One region of the Nocardioides eburneus genome, then DNA from elsewhere that is predicted to be linked to it. Evidence: predicted binding sites of a transcription regulator. Region 1 holds the regulator's gene; the other holds the start of a gene.
The links. Region 1 encodes LexA, which represses DNA repair genes until DNA is damaged. Its sites were predicted from a motif close to TCGAACANNTGTTCGA; they were not measured.
Positions count from the first base shown of each region.

Region 2: ruvC (crossover junction endodeoxyribonuclease RuvC) is a predicted target of LexA. The motif match lies at 3,697-3,712, and genes of this name have one in related genera.

Region 1 covers NZ_JBFPJR010000042.1:12,053-19,095, reverse strand. Annotated here, with positions in the region: gene nrdR (transcriptional regulator NrdR) at 1-459, opposite strand, end outside; gene AB3X52_RS17460 (hypothetical protein) at 879-1,301, shown strand; gene AB3X52_RS17455 (LysM peptidoglycan-binding domain-containing protein) at 1,437-1,775, opposite strand; gene lexA (transcriptional repressor LexA) at 2,035-2,772, shown strand; gene AB3X52_RS17445 (phosphatase PAP2 family protein) at 2,932-3,840, shown strand; gene AB3X52_RS17440 (MXAN_6640 family putative metalloprotease) at 3,885-5,489, shown strand; gene AB3X52_RS17435 (ATP-dependent DNA helicase) at 5,527-7,043, opposite strand, start outside.
Region 2 covers NZ_JBFPJR010000024.1:51,419-58,461, reverse strand. Annotated here, with positions in the region: gene pdxT (pyridoxal 5'-phosphate synthase glutaminase subunit PdxT) at 1-240, shown strand, start outside; gene AB3X52_RS13785 (HAD-IC family P-type ATPase) at 252-2,681, opposite strand; gene AB3X52_RS13780 (YebC/PmpR family DNA-binding transcriptional regulator) at 2,810-3,580, shown strand; gene ruvC (crossover junction endodeoxyribonuclease RuvC) at 3,748-4,299, shown strand; gene ruvA (Holliday junction branch migration protein RuvA) at 4,296-4,892, shown strand; gene ruvB (Holliday junction branch migration DNA helicase RuvB) at 4,898-5,989, shown strand; gene yajC (preprotein translocase subunit YajC) at 6,155-6,538, shown strand; gene secD (protein translocase subunit SecD) at 6,541-7,043, shown strand, end outside.

The DNA.
Region 1 (7,043 bases):
GCCCGCGCGCAACGCGCGCTCCGTGCGCAGCATGGCGATCTCGGCGACGAAGTCGTCGGCCGACTCGAACGCGCGGTAGACGCTCGCGAAGCGAAGGTAGGCCACCTCGTCGAGCTCGCGCAGAGGGGCAAGGATAGCCATCCCCACCTCGTGGCTGGGCACCTCGGCATAGCCCGCACTCCGGAGCGTGTCCTCGACGGCCTGCCCCAGACACGCGAGCTGGTCCTCGGTCACCGGGCGGCCCTTGCAGGCCTTCCGCGCGCCGGAGACGGCCTTCTCGCGGCTGAACGGCTCGGTCGCACCCGAGCGCTTCAGCACCGTCAACTGCATGAGCTCGACGGTGGAGAACCGCTTGTCGCACCCCTGGCAGACACGCCGGCGACGGATGGACCCGCCGTCCTCCGCAACGCGGGAGTCGAGGACCTTCGTGTCGTTGTGCCGGCAGTACGGACAGTGCATCTCGATCCCCCTCCTTGACGTCACGGCGCCGGAAATGCCATTCCCGACTGTGGATGGAACGGCATGAGCTGTGGACAACCAGCAGTTGCCTGTGCGCAACCCCGCATCCCTTGTGGAACTAGATGTGGAGAACTACACCGGTGTAACTACTAGATGTAGTGGCTACCGTACGCCGGGCCCGGCGCGGTTCGCAAGAGGGCGTCGACCTCCTCGGCGTGTCGCGCAGGCCGGCCCGGCGTGTCGCGCTCGCGAACGTCGTTCGATGCCCTCTTCGCCCGCTCTGGCCAAGACCGACGACCGTCCGTTCGGCACGACTGTGGACGACGCCGCGGCGCGCCATCGTCCGGAGAACGGCCGCGCTCCGCAGCCGACTCGTGCCGCTTGCACACTCCGCCCCGGGGATCAGCGAGAATGTCGCCGTGGCATCGAGGGGCAGGTCCGCAGGCAAGCGCGCAGGGGCACGACGGGGACCCCGCCAGAGGCATGGGCTCGACCGTCGCGTCCTGCTCCTTGCGGGCGCCATCACCATCGCGATCATCGCGTGGGGCTATCTGGTCTACGCCGCCATCGACTTCGGTGGCGACGCCCGCGACGGCGAGGGCCGCGCCTGGGCCTTCCTCGCCCTCGCCGCCGTCGGCGCCGTCGCCTGCCTCTTCGCCGGTCTCATGCTGCTCGCTCGCCTGGGTCGAGCACTCGGGCTGACCTCCGGCCCAGCGCCCGCATCGCTCCCGCCCGAGACACGGCCATCCGACCCTACGGCGGCCATGCAACCCCAGCCCGCACCCGATGACGACCCCGGGACGCCCGCGCCGACGACTGCACGCCGGCACCGCGCCGACTGACACTCCCCGACGAACGAGGGGTGGGACCGCGCCTCCCGGCGGAGCCCCACCCCTCGTCTTCCCCGTGCCGCCGCCAGCCGGGGTCGAATCGGCTGGCGGCGGTCTACGTCCCGGCGAGCGCCAGCGCCCACCGGGTCAGTTCGGGATCCGGAGGGTCTGGCCGGCGATGAGCATCCCGGAGTCAAGGCCGTTGAGGTCCTTGATCGTCTGCTCCATCGAGCGGATGTCGCCGCCGTCAGCGGCATCGGAGGCGAGGTCCCACAGCGTGTCACCGGTGCCGACCACGACCGTGCGGGTCGAGACGCCCACACCCTTCTCCTGCGAGGCGCCCGAAATGCTCGCCCCGACGAAGCCGACCGCCATCACGGCCAGGAGCGTCACCACGAACACGACCACACGCCCGCGACGGGTGAGCCGCACCGTGGAGCGGCGCGGGGCGGCGTACGGAACGTGGGCGAGGCTGAGGGTGCTCATCGGAAGCTCCTGGGGAAGTCGGGTCCGCTGGGGCGGTTCGACGCGATGTCTACCGGCGGCCACCGACAGTTCTCATCGACCGCTGCTGCGCGGCGACCGCGGGGCCGTTCGACCAGACATTCGATCGAACACATGAGCGAGACTAGATCACCTGTTCGAACAGAAGCAAGGCCTTGCCGAAAAAGCGTTCGAACGGTGGAGGTCGACACGCTTCGAACAGATGTTTGAACTCGCCCGGCCGGCGGTCTACCGTTGAGGCATGACGAAGCCCAAGTCGACCCGAGAGTCGCCGAACGGCGTGCGCGAGCTCCCCGACGGTCCGCCGGACGCCACGGGTCTCACCCCCCGCCAGCAGCGGATCCTGGCCCATCTGCGCGACTGCATCGAGAAGCGTGGATATCCGCCGAGCATGCGGGAGATCGGCTCGGCGGTCGGGCTGACCAGCACCAGCAGCGTCGCCCACCAACTGAAGGTCCTCGAGCAGAAGGGGTTCATCAAGCGCGATCCCCACCGTCCCCGGGCGCTCGAGGTCTTCCTGCCGGAGGTGCTCGCGGCGCGCAAGGCGATCTCCGCGGCCGAGGAGACCCCGTTCGACGAGACGGGCGTCGGAGACTCCCGTCCCGACGCGGCCTACGTCCCGATCGTCGGACGCATCGCGGCCGGCGGGCCGATCCTCGCCGAGCAGCAGGTCGAGGACGTCTTCCCCCTGCCCAAGCAGCTCGTGGGCGACGGGACGCTCTACCTCCTCCACGTCTCGGGCGACTCCATGGTCGACGCGGCGATCTGCGACGGCGACTACGTCGTCGTCCGGCAGCAGCCGACCGCTGAGAACGGCGAGATCGTCGCCGCGATGATCGACGGCGAGGCGACGGTGAAGACCTTCCAGCGCAAGGGCGGCCAGGTCTGGCTGCTCCCCCACAACCCGGCCTACGAGCCGATCGACGGGACCCATGCCACGATCCTCGGCAAGGTCACGGCGGTGCTGCGGAGCCTCTGACGCCCGGTGGCCGGGCTTGTCGCGCCGGTCCCGACGTCCACGTCGGGGCCGGCGCGCGCCCGATCTGAGGCTCCGTACCCCACGAGGGGTATTCCCCGAGTCGGCCGCTGCTCCTCATTGGCTAGGGTGATCCGGATCGACGGAACTTGCGGGGGCAGCGTGCACGACGAGGGCATCACGAGCGGCGACATCGCCGGTCGGTCCGTCGCCGACACCGGGTCGGCGGTGCCAGGCATCACGGTTCAGCCGTCGGTGGAGCACGGCGTCCTGCCGCGCACCCTGTGGCAGCGCCTCGCCGGCGTGCGCGCGGGCATCCGCGAGCTCATCTTCGTCACCGTGCTCTACATCGCCTACACGTCCTCGCGACTGCTCGCGAGCAACAACATGGCGGAGGCCAAGAGTCGGGCCCGGCAAATCCTCAGCATCGAGCGCGCCGTCGACCTCGACTGGGAGCACGGACTCAACCAGTTCTTCGTCCACCACGACCTGATCGGGCTGCTGGGCTGCTACTGGTACTCCACCGCCCACTACATCCTGACCCTCGTCGTGCTCGTCTGGCTCTACGCCCGTGGCCGGCACCGCTATCTGCCGGCACGGCGCGCGCTGGTCGTCGGCACCGTCCTGGCGCTCGCGCTCTACCTCATGCTCCCGACGGCGCCTCCGCGCTTCTTCCCCCACCTCTACGACGACGTGCTCCTGCTCCACTCCGACCAGGGCTGGTGGGGGGCCGACGCGTCGGCGCCGAAGGGGATGGGTCATCTCACCAACGAGCTGGCGGCGTTCCCCTCGCTGCACTGCGGCTGGTCGCTCTGGGTCGCGATCGTCGTCTGGCGCAACGTCCGGAGCTGGGTCGTCCGCCTGCTCGCCGGTCTCTCCGCCGCGGCGACCGCGATCGTCGTGGTCGGCACCGGCAACCACTGGACGCTCGACGTGATCGTGGGATGGATGGTGGTCATCGCGGGTGTCGTGAGTGTCTCGGCGTTCAGCCAGCGGCCTATAGTGCTGGAGGCCGCATCTGCGGACGAGGACCACTCGAAGGGCCGCCGAGTCGGCGAACCGTCGCGGTAGGCGTCCGGATCCGGCCCGACCTGTCGTCGACTGTTTGGTACTCGATGCCTTCCTCTCGCTTCCCCGCCCTGTCCGCCCTCGCCCGCACCACCCTCCTCGCCGTGATCGTCTCGGCCGGCGTGGCCGTCACCGTGCCGGCGTACGCCGGACCCGCGGGCGCCCCGGGCTCAGGGAGCTCGAGCTCGCCCTCCGTGATCGCGGGGCTGACGCTCACCGAGCGGACCACCACCCTCGCCGCGCGCCGGGCGCTCGACCAGGCGGCCGACGTCCTCGCGCCGAAGTCCGCACGCCGGGCGAAGCAGACGCTCGTGCACGGGCGCGACGCGACGATGGCGCTGGCGAACCTCTACGTCCACCGCGACCAGATGTCGGCGAGCGACCAGTCGACGGCGTCGCGCATGCTCGCGCGCCCCACGCCGGGGAAGCGGCTCTGTAGCACCAAGGTGCCGATCTGCATCCACTGGCTGACCAGCGGTGACGACAAGTCCTCCTGGGCCTGGGTCAAGCAGGTCCGCAGCGTGATGGAGAACGTCTACGCGCGCTACCACAAGGCGGGCTACCGCCGGCCGGTCGGCGACGGCGCCGTCGGCGGCAAGAAGAACTACGTCGACATCTACCTGCGCGACGTCTTCGACCAGGGCTACTACGGCTACTGCGCCCCGGACGGGAAGCCGGCGAACGCACCGCAGGGCTCGACGACCGCCAAGGCCTACTGCGTGCTCGACAACGACTACGCCCACCGGCAGTACCCGGAGAACACCCCGCTCCAGAACCTCCAGGTGACCGCTGCCCACGAGTTCTTCCACGCGATCCAGTTCGGGTACGACGCCGGTGAGGACCTCTGGCTCATGGAGGGCACCGCCGTCTGGGCCGAGGACGAGATCTACAGCGCGGTCAACGACAACCTGCAGTACCTCCCCTACGGCCAACTCCGGCGTCCGCGCACCCCGCTCGACAAGCAGACCACATACGGCGTCTACGGCAACTGGATCTTCTTCCGCTACCTCTCTGAGCGGATGCCCCGGAAGGTCGGCGGGATGCCGCTGATCCTGCGCCAGATCTGGCAGCACGCGGACAGCACCAAGGGCAAGAAGAAGAACGACTACTCCATCCAGGCCGTCGCCGACGCGGTCGCCGACCGCGGCAAGCTCTTCCGCACCCTTTATCTCCAGTTCGCCGAGGCCAACCACCACCCCTGGCGGGCCTACCGCGAGGGCCGGGCCAACAAGTACCCGATCGCGCCGATCACGAAGTCGGTGACGATCCGCCCGGCCTCCTCCAGCGCGAACGGGGCCTACACCCTGCAGCACCTCACCTCGGCCTCCACCCGGTTCGTGTCCCACAACGTCCCGGCGGGGCGGAAGCTCCGTGTCCAGGTCCACCTGACGCGTCCGGGCATGCAGGCCGCGATCGTGACGGTCTACCTCAAGTCCGGCGCGCTGAAGAAGTACCCGGTCAAGGTCAACGGCCGCGGGAACGGCAGCGTGGCGGTGCCGTTCGCGACGAAGACCGTGCAGAAGGCCGAGCTCACGCTCGCCAGCGCCGCCCGCTCCTACACCTGCTGGAAGGGCACCGGCATGTCCTGCCACGGCAAGCCGAAGTACGACGCTCTGCGCGACACCTGGAAGGGCACGCTCGTCAAGGGCTGAGCCCGACGCTGGTACGACGGCGGCCCGGTGCCCCCGATCAGGGGCGCTGAGCCGCCGTCGTCCGTCCGGCATCCGCCTTCGCCGCCGCCGCGAGCCGCGCGAGCGCCTGACGGGCGACACCACCGTCCGTGGTCGCCCACATCGGCGGCAGGCTGGCCTTGAGGAACCCGCCGTAGCGCGCGGTCGCGAGCCGCGGGTCGAGGACGGCCACCACGCCGCGGTCGCTGGTGGTGCGGATCAGGCGGCCGGCGCCCTGCGCGAGCAGCAGCGCCGCGTGGGTCGCGGCGACCTGCATGAAGCCGTTGCCGCCGGCCTTGTCGGCGGCCTTCTGGCGCGCCGACATCAGGGGGTCGTCGGGCCGCGGGAACGGGATCCGGTCGATGAGCACGAGCTGGCACGTGTCACCCGGCACGTCGAGCCCCTGCCACAGGCTCAGCGTCCCGAACAGCACCGTGTGGGGGTCGCCGACGAACTGCGCCGCGAGCTCGGGCAGCTGGGCGTCGCCCTGGGCGAGCGTCGTCAGGTGGGGCAGACGCTCGCGCACCGCCTCCGCTGCCGTCTCGGCCGCACGGCGGCTCGAGAAGAGCCCGAGCGCGCGGCCGTCCGCAGCGTCGATCAGCTCGACGATCTCGTCGAGCTGGGCCGCCCCGAGGCCGTCGCGTCCGGGCGGCGGCAGGTGACGGGCGACGTAGAGGATCCCCTGACGGCCGTAGTCGAACGGGCTGCCGACGTCGAGCCCGATCCAGGGCAGGACGTCCTCCGTGCGCTGGGCGTCGGTCCCGGGCTCGACGCGCTCCGCCGCCTTCAGCCCGAGCGACCCCGCCACGGCGCCGAAGTCGCCACCGAGCTTGAGCGTGGCACTGGCGAAGACGACGGTCTTGTCGGTGAGCAGCTTGTCGCGCATCTGCGCCCAGACCTGGAGGGGCGCGACGCAGAGCCGCGGCGGGATCCTCTCGGTGCCCTCCGCGAGCCACAGCACGTCGGCCTCGACATGGGCCGCCATCCGCTCCGCGATCGCGAAGACGTCCTGGACGGTCCCCCGCGCCTGCTGGAGGCCGGCGTCGGGCGCGTCGTCGTCCTTCACCTTGGGGTAGGCCGACAGGCAGGCGCGCGCCGCGTCGCGAACGAGCACCAGAGCGTCACCGAGATCGCTCGGCACGGTCTCGAACCGACCGGGCCTCGTGTCGCCGATCACGGCCCGCAGGGCGTCGGCGGCGTCGGCGAGATCGTCGGCCTCGCCGCCGTCGACGTGGCGCTGGGAGCGGCGCGCGGCGCGCTCGACGTCGGCCGCAGAGAGCTCGTCGGTGGCCGCCTGGGTGACCCGCGCGACCAGCTCGTGGGCCTCGTCGATCACCACGGCGTCGTAGTCGGGGATCATCGGCACGCCCTCGATCGCGTCGATCGCGAGCAGCGAGTGGTTGGTGACGATCAGGTGACTGCGGTGGGCCTTCTCGCGGGCCACCTCGACGAAGCACTCAGCGCCGAACGGACACTTCGACGCGCCCAGGCAGTCGCGGTGGCTGACGCTCACCTGGCGCCACTCCCGGTCGTTGT
Region 2 (7,043 bases), on a different contig from region 1:
CAGGTCGACTCCTTCGAGGACGACCTCGCGCTCTCCGGCCTCGAGCAGAGCGTCCACGCCGTCTTCATCCGGGCGCCCTGGGTGGAGGACACCGGGCCGGGCGTCGAGGTGCTCGCCACCGCGGCCGGGCACCCGGTCGCCGTACGCCAGGGGAGCCTGCTCGCCACGTCGTTCCATCCCGAGGTCGCGAGCGACGACCGGGTGCACGGGCTGTTCGTGGACCTCGTCCGCGCCCGGTAGGCCGCGACCGTTCACACCGAGCGGCGTGGTGCGGTGAGCGCGGCGGCGGCCCGGTGCGTGATCTCGACGAGGAGCGCGCCGGCGGCGCCCACGACGACGGCGATGACCAGGCGCAACGCGGTGAGGTCGATGAGGAAGACCGGGTGCAGCGGCGGCACGACCACGATGATCGCGACCACGAGCGCCAGGGCGGCGACGAGCAGCAGTTTCCAGCCTGCCAGCGGCCGCGCCTGGACCAGCACGACCCACAGTCCGACGACGAGGACGACCAGCATGGCCGTCGTACGCCCTCCGTCGACGCCGCCGCCGTCGAGAAGGCGCGCGAGGAGATATCCGGTGTAGGCGCAGGCCCCGACCACAATCCCGACCGGCACCGCGAAGCGGAGCACGCGGCGCAGGAAGCCGGGGACGTACCGGGTCCGGTTGGGCCCGAGCGCCAGGAAGAAGCCGGGGATCCCGATCGTCACGCTGGCGATCAGCGAGAGCTGGATGGGCGCGAGGGGATAGGCCGACAACGTGAGGGCGGCGATGACGGCGAGCAACAGCGAGTAGGCGTTCTTGACCAGGAAGAGGCAGGCGGCGCGCTCGATGTTGGCGATCACCCGTCGCCCTTCGGCCACCACGTCGGGCAGGTGCGCGAACCGGCCGTCGAGCAGCACCAGTTGGGCCACGGCGCGCGTGGCCGGGGCCCCGTTCCCCATGGCGACGCCGATGTCGGCGTCCTTGAGCGCGAGCGCGTCGTTCACGCCGTCCCCGGTCATCGCGACGACGTGGCCGCGGCGCTGCAGCGCGGTGACGATCGCCCGCTTCTGGTGGGGCGCGACCCGCCCGAAGGCGCTGTGCTCGCCGATGACCGCGGCCAGCTCTTCGGGGTCCTCCGGGAGGGTGCGGGCATCGACCGCGTCGGCGGCGCCCGAGACTCCGGGCACGCCGACTGCCGCCGCGACGGCGCCGACCGTGCGCGGGTTGTCGCCCGAGATCACCTTCAGCGCGACGCCCTGCTCGGTGAAGTAGCGCATGGTGTCGGCCGCGTCGTGCCGGATCCGTTCGGCGAGCACGACGAGCGCCGCCGGTTGGAGGTACGACGGCAGCGACGGCGCGCCCCCGTCGGCCGCGCCACGGCCGGGCGCGGCGTCGGACCGGGCGAGGAGCAGCACCCGCGCGCCCTGCTCGGCGAGGGCGTCGGCGGCGCTGCGGGCCTGCTGCTGCGGGCCCGGCGTGGGTGCGGGCAACACCATCTCGGGCGCCCCGAGCACCCAGGTGACCCGGCCGCCGGTCACGACCGCCGACCACTTGCGGGCCGAGGAGAACGGCACCACGTCGGCGGCGCGCCAGGTGGGAGCGGGCATCGCGGCACCGATCGCGGCCGCTGTGGCGTTCGGGTCGCGGGCGGCCAACAGCGCCAGCGCCTGTTCGATGTCGGCCGCCGGGACCCCGAGGGGCTCGACCCGGTCGAACGCGACGTCTCCGTGGGTGAGCGTGCCGGTCTTGTCGAGACAGACCACGTCGACCCGCGCGAGACCCTCGACGGCGGGCAGCTCCTGGACGAGCGTCTGCCGGCGCGCCAGCGCGAGCGTTCCGAGCATGAAGGCGAGGCTGGTGAGGAGAACAAGGCCTTCGGGAACCATTCCGACGAGCGCGGCGACGGCGCCGGTGACCGCGTCCTGCCAGGTCTCGTTGTCGGTGCTGTGGAACTGGCTCCACAACAGCACCGGGCCGACGACGAGCATCATGACCGAGATCCAGCGAAGGATCCGGTTCGTGGCCGCCACGAGCTCGGAGTGGGTGACGGTGAAGCGCCGCGCCTCGGTGGCGAGCCGTGCGGCGTACGCCTCGTCGCCGACGGCGCCGGCACGGAACCGCCCGCCGCCGGCCACGGCGATCGCCCCGGACCGCACCTCGTCGCCTGCGGCCTTCGCGACCGGGTCCGACTCTCCGGTGAGCAGCGACTCGTCGACCTCGAGCCCGGTCGCCTCGAGGAGCAGGCCGTCGGCCGGGATCTGGTCACCGGCCCGGATGACGACGAGGTCGTCGGCGACGACGTCCTCGACCGCGATCTCGCCGAGGGCGCCGTCCCGGACGACCCGGGCGCGGGGTGCGTTGAGGATCGCGAGCCGGTCGAGGGTGCGCTTCGCGCGCACCTCCTGCACGACGCCGATGAGGGTGTTGGCGAGCACCACCAGGCCGAACAGGGCGTTCTGCCAGCGTCCGGTGACGGCGATGACGACGAAGAGGGTGGCGAGCAGGCCGTTGAACGGGGTGAGGACGTTGGCTCGCACGATGTGGAGCAGCGGTCGGCTGGTGCCGGTGTCCGAGGCGTTGGTGCGCCCCGCCGCCACCCGCTGGGCCACCTCCGCGGTGGACAGCCCGGAGGTCGACGTAGGTCGGCTCGGCGACGGCGACTCCGTCGCGTCCGTGCGCTCCGGCGACTCACTGGCCACGTCCTGACAGTAGCGGCACGCCCGGTTCCTGGGGTGCTCGGTAGAATGCAGCGGATCGCCGGGGCGGCGATCCGTACGACCGATCGCAGCCACGCGCGCAGATGCGCAGCAACCAGGACGGGGAAGAGATGAGCGGCCACTCGAAATGGGCGACCACCAAGCACAAGAAGGCGGTCATCGACGCGAAGCGCGGCAAGCTCTTTGCGAAGCTCATCAAGAACATCGAGATCGCGGCGAAGATGGGCGGCCCCGACCCGGCCGGCAACCCCACGCTCTACGACGCCATCCAGAAGGCGAAGAAGCAGTCCGTCCCCAATGACAACATCGACCGCGCCGTCAAGCGCGGCGGTGGGCTCGACGGCGGCGCGGTCGACTACACGACGATCATGTACGAGGTCTACGGACCGCAGGGTGTTGCGCTCCTCGTGGAGTGCCTGACCGACAACAAGAACCGCGCCGCGATGGAGGTCCGCACCGCCGTCACGCGCAACGGCGGAACCATGGCCGACCCCGGCTCGGTCTCGCGGCTCTTCAACCGCAAGGGCGTCGTCGTGGTGCAGAAGAGCCAGGAGGGCAAGGAGGTCACCGAGGACGACGTCCTCGAGGCCACCCTCGACGCGGGCGCCGAGGAGGTCAACGACCTCGGTGAGGCTTGGCAGGTCGTGTCCGAGGCGAGCGACGTCGTCGCGGTGCGTACGGCGCTGCAGGCGGCCGACATCGACTACGACTCCGCCGACGTGGAGTTCGTCGCCAGCATGGACATCCCGGTCGCCGACGCGGCCGCCGCGGGCAAGGTCTTCAAGCTCGTCGACGCGGTCGACGACCTCGACGACGTGCAGAACGTCTTCACCAATGTCGACGTGCCCGACGAGGTCATGGCCGAGCTCGAGGACGCCTGAGCAGCCTGTCCAGGAGTCGACGCAGGGCCCGACAGCGACGTGCTGGCGGGCCCTGCGTCGTCCCGGGCCCGCGTGTCGTACGACGGCCTGTCGGAGGCACCGGATAGCGTGGCGCTGCGAACAGGCGTTCGACGGCAGGCGAGAGCCAGGAGAGGGACGGTGGCGTCGTGAGGGTGCTCGGGATCGATCCCGGCCTGACCCGTTGCGGGATGGGCGTCGTCGACGGTGAGCTCGGCCGGCCGCTCACACTCGTCGACGTCAACGTGCTCCGCACGTCCTCGCAGGTGCCGGTCCCGGAGCGGTTGGTCACGATCGAGAAGGGCATCGACGCCTGGCTCGACGACTACCGTCCCGACGCCGTCGCCGTCGAGCGGATCTTCGCCCGCTCCGATGTCAGCACCATCATGGGCACGGCCCAGGCGAGCGGACTCGCCATGGTCTGCGCGGCCCGTCGGGGGCTCCCGGTCGCGCTCCACACGCCGAGCGAGGTGAAGGCTGCCGTCTCCGGCAACGGACGCGCCGACAAGGCGCAGGTCGGTGCGATGGTGACCCGCATCCTGCGGCTCCCCGCCATGCCGAAGCCTGCCGACGCCGCGGACGCGCTCGCGCTCGCGATCACCCACATCTGGCGCGGTAGCGCCCAGGCACGGATCGATGCGGCCCTGTCGCGGGCCGCGCAGACGCGGCCGGGACGGGCCGCTGGGAAGGCAGTTCGATGATCGCGTTCGTGCGGGGGCGGGTCGCCGCCGTGACCCTGTCCAGTGCCGTGCTCGAGGTGGGGGGAGTGGGCCTCGAGCTGCAGTGCACTCCCGGCACCCTTGCCACCCTCCGCAGCGGTGCGGAGGCGACGCTGCCGACCAGCATGGTGGTGCGGGAGGACTCGCTCACCCTGTTCGGCTTCGTCGACGAGGAGGAGAAGAGCCTCTTCGAGCTCGTCCAGACCGCCTCCGGGGTCGGCCCGAAGCTCGCGCAGGCGATGCTCGCCGTGCTCTCCCCGGACGGCATCCGGCAGGCGATCGCCGCGGACGACGTCAAGACCCTCACCAAGGTGCCCGGGATCGGCCAGAAGGGCGCCCAGCGGATCATCCTCGAGCTCAAGGACCGGGTCGGCCTGCCGTCCGGCGGGCGTGCTACGTCGACCGCGCCCGCTGCCGCGCCGTGGCGCGACCAGGTCGCGGAGGCGCTCGTCGGACTCGGCTACAACGCCAAGGACGCGGACAAGGCCGTCGAGGCCGTGAGCGACCAGGCCGGTGACACGCCCGACATCTCGACGCTGTTGCGTGCGGCTCTCCGCACGCTGTCGAAGGCCTGATCGTCGTGCCGTTCCACGAGGACGAGCTCGAGGCGGCCGAGGAGGCGCACTTCGAGTCGCTGGCCACGCCGTCGCTCACGGCCGCTGAGGCGGAGGGCGACGAGCGCGCCGTCGAAGCGGCGCTGCGCCCGCGCTCGCTCGACGAGGTGGTCGGGCAGGCTCGGGTGCGTGCCCAGCTCGGGCTCGTGCTCGAGGCCGCACGGCAGCGGGGACGGACCCCCGACCACGTGCTGCTCTCCGGTCCTCCCGGGCTCGGGAAGACCACCCTCGCGATGATCATCGCGGCGGAGATGTCGTCGCCGCTGCGACTGACCAGTGGCCCCGCGATCACCCATGCCGGCGATCTGGCCGCCATCCTCTCGGGGATGAACGAGGGCGACGTCCTCTTCGTCGATGAGATCCACCGGATGTCGCGCCCTGCCGAGGAGATGCTCTACATGGCGATGGAGGACTTCCGGGTCGACGTCGTCATCGGCAAGGGGCCGGGTGCGACCGCGATCCCGCTCGACATCCCGCCCTTCACGCTGGTCGGCGCGACCACCCGCGCCGGTCTGCTGCCCGGCCCGCTGCGCGACCGCTTCGGCTTCACCGGCCACCTCGAGTTCTACGAGCCCGACGAGCTCGACCTGATCGTCCGCCGCTCCGCGGGCCTCCTCGGCGTGGAGCTGACCGACGAGGGGGCCGCCGAGATCGCGTCCCGCTCCCGCGGCACGCCCCGGATCGCCAACCGACTGCTGCGCCGGGTGCGCGACTACGCCCAGGTGAAGGCGGACGGGATCGTCACTCACCCGGTGGCCCAGGCAGCGCTCGACCTCTACGAGGTCGACCCGCTCGGCCTGGACCGCCTCGACCGCGCCGTCCTCGACGTCCTCTGCCGTCGTTTCGGCGGCGGCCCCGTCGGCATCTCGACACTCGCCGTGGCGGTGGGGGAGGAGCGGGAGACGGTCGAGGAGGTCGCCGAGCCCTTCCTGGTCCGCAACGGCTTCCTGGCCCGTACGCCGCGGGGCCGGGTCGCGACCGCGGCCGCCTGGAGCCATCTCGGGCTGAGCGCACCGCCCGGCGCGGCCTTCGGGGACGAGGCGCTCTTCGACGAGTGACGTCCCGGCGTACGCCGTCGGCGGCTGCGCGCGAGGAGACCGTGACCAGGGCGTGACCGGCGCGCGAGCGTGCGATTCGTGAAGGCGTCTGTTGCCCTGGTTACACTTGCCCGTCGGTCGGACCCCCGGCCCCGTTCCCCATCTTTGGTTGGAGATTCGTTCCCCGTGGCCACGCTGCTCCCCTTCCTCGTCATCATCGTCGCGTTCTGGTTCCTGCTGATTCGGCCTCAACAGAAGAAGCAGCGTCAGGTCCGCGAGATGCAGTCGACCCTGGCGGCCGGTGACGAGGTCATGCTGACCTCCGGCATCCTCGCCACGGTGGCCGACGTCACCGACGACCACATCCTGGTCACCATCGCCGAGGGCGTCACCGTCAAGGTGGTCCGCGCGGCGATCGGCCAGGTGCTGCCCAAGGCTCCCCTGGAGACCGAGGAGCCCGAGGAGTCGGTGAGCCTCGAGAAGACCGCCGACACCACCGACGCGACCGACGTGACCGGCGCCGCCGAGGCGGAGGCCCAGCCGGTGACCCAGCGGGAAGAGAACGAGTAGACATGGCACGCAAGACCGCGCGGCCCGGACGCACCCTGGCGGTGTTCTTCCTGGCCCTTGCGATCATCTACGCGCTGGTGGCCGCCGGCGGGTCGTGGAAGCCCGAGCTCGGGCTCGACCTGCGTGGCGGGACCGAGATCGCGATGACCGCCAAGGCCACGGACGGTGGCTCCGTGAGCCGTGACAGTCTCAACGAGGCCCGCGACATCATCGACCAGCGGGTCAACGGGAGCGGCATCACCTCCGCGCACGTCACGACCGAGGGCGGCAACGTCATCAAGGTCAGCATCCCGGGCTCGGGGGCCGTGCAGCGTGAGCTCGCCGAGCGCGTGCGCCAGACCGCCAAGCTGCGGTTCCGGTTGGTGGCATGCTCACCGAACGCCGGGTGTGGGGGCGCGGCGGCGTCGAGCACGTCCGGTCTGAGCCAGTCGCTCCCGAGCGGTGCGGCGTCCAACGGCGCCAACCGTGCCCCGGTCGCGTTCGACGACAAGTCGGGCGCGAGCGG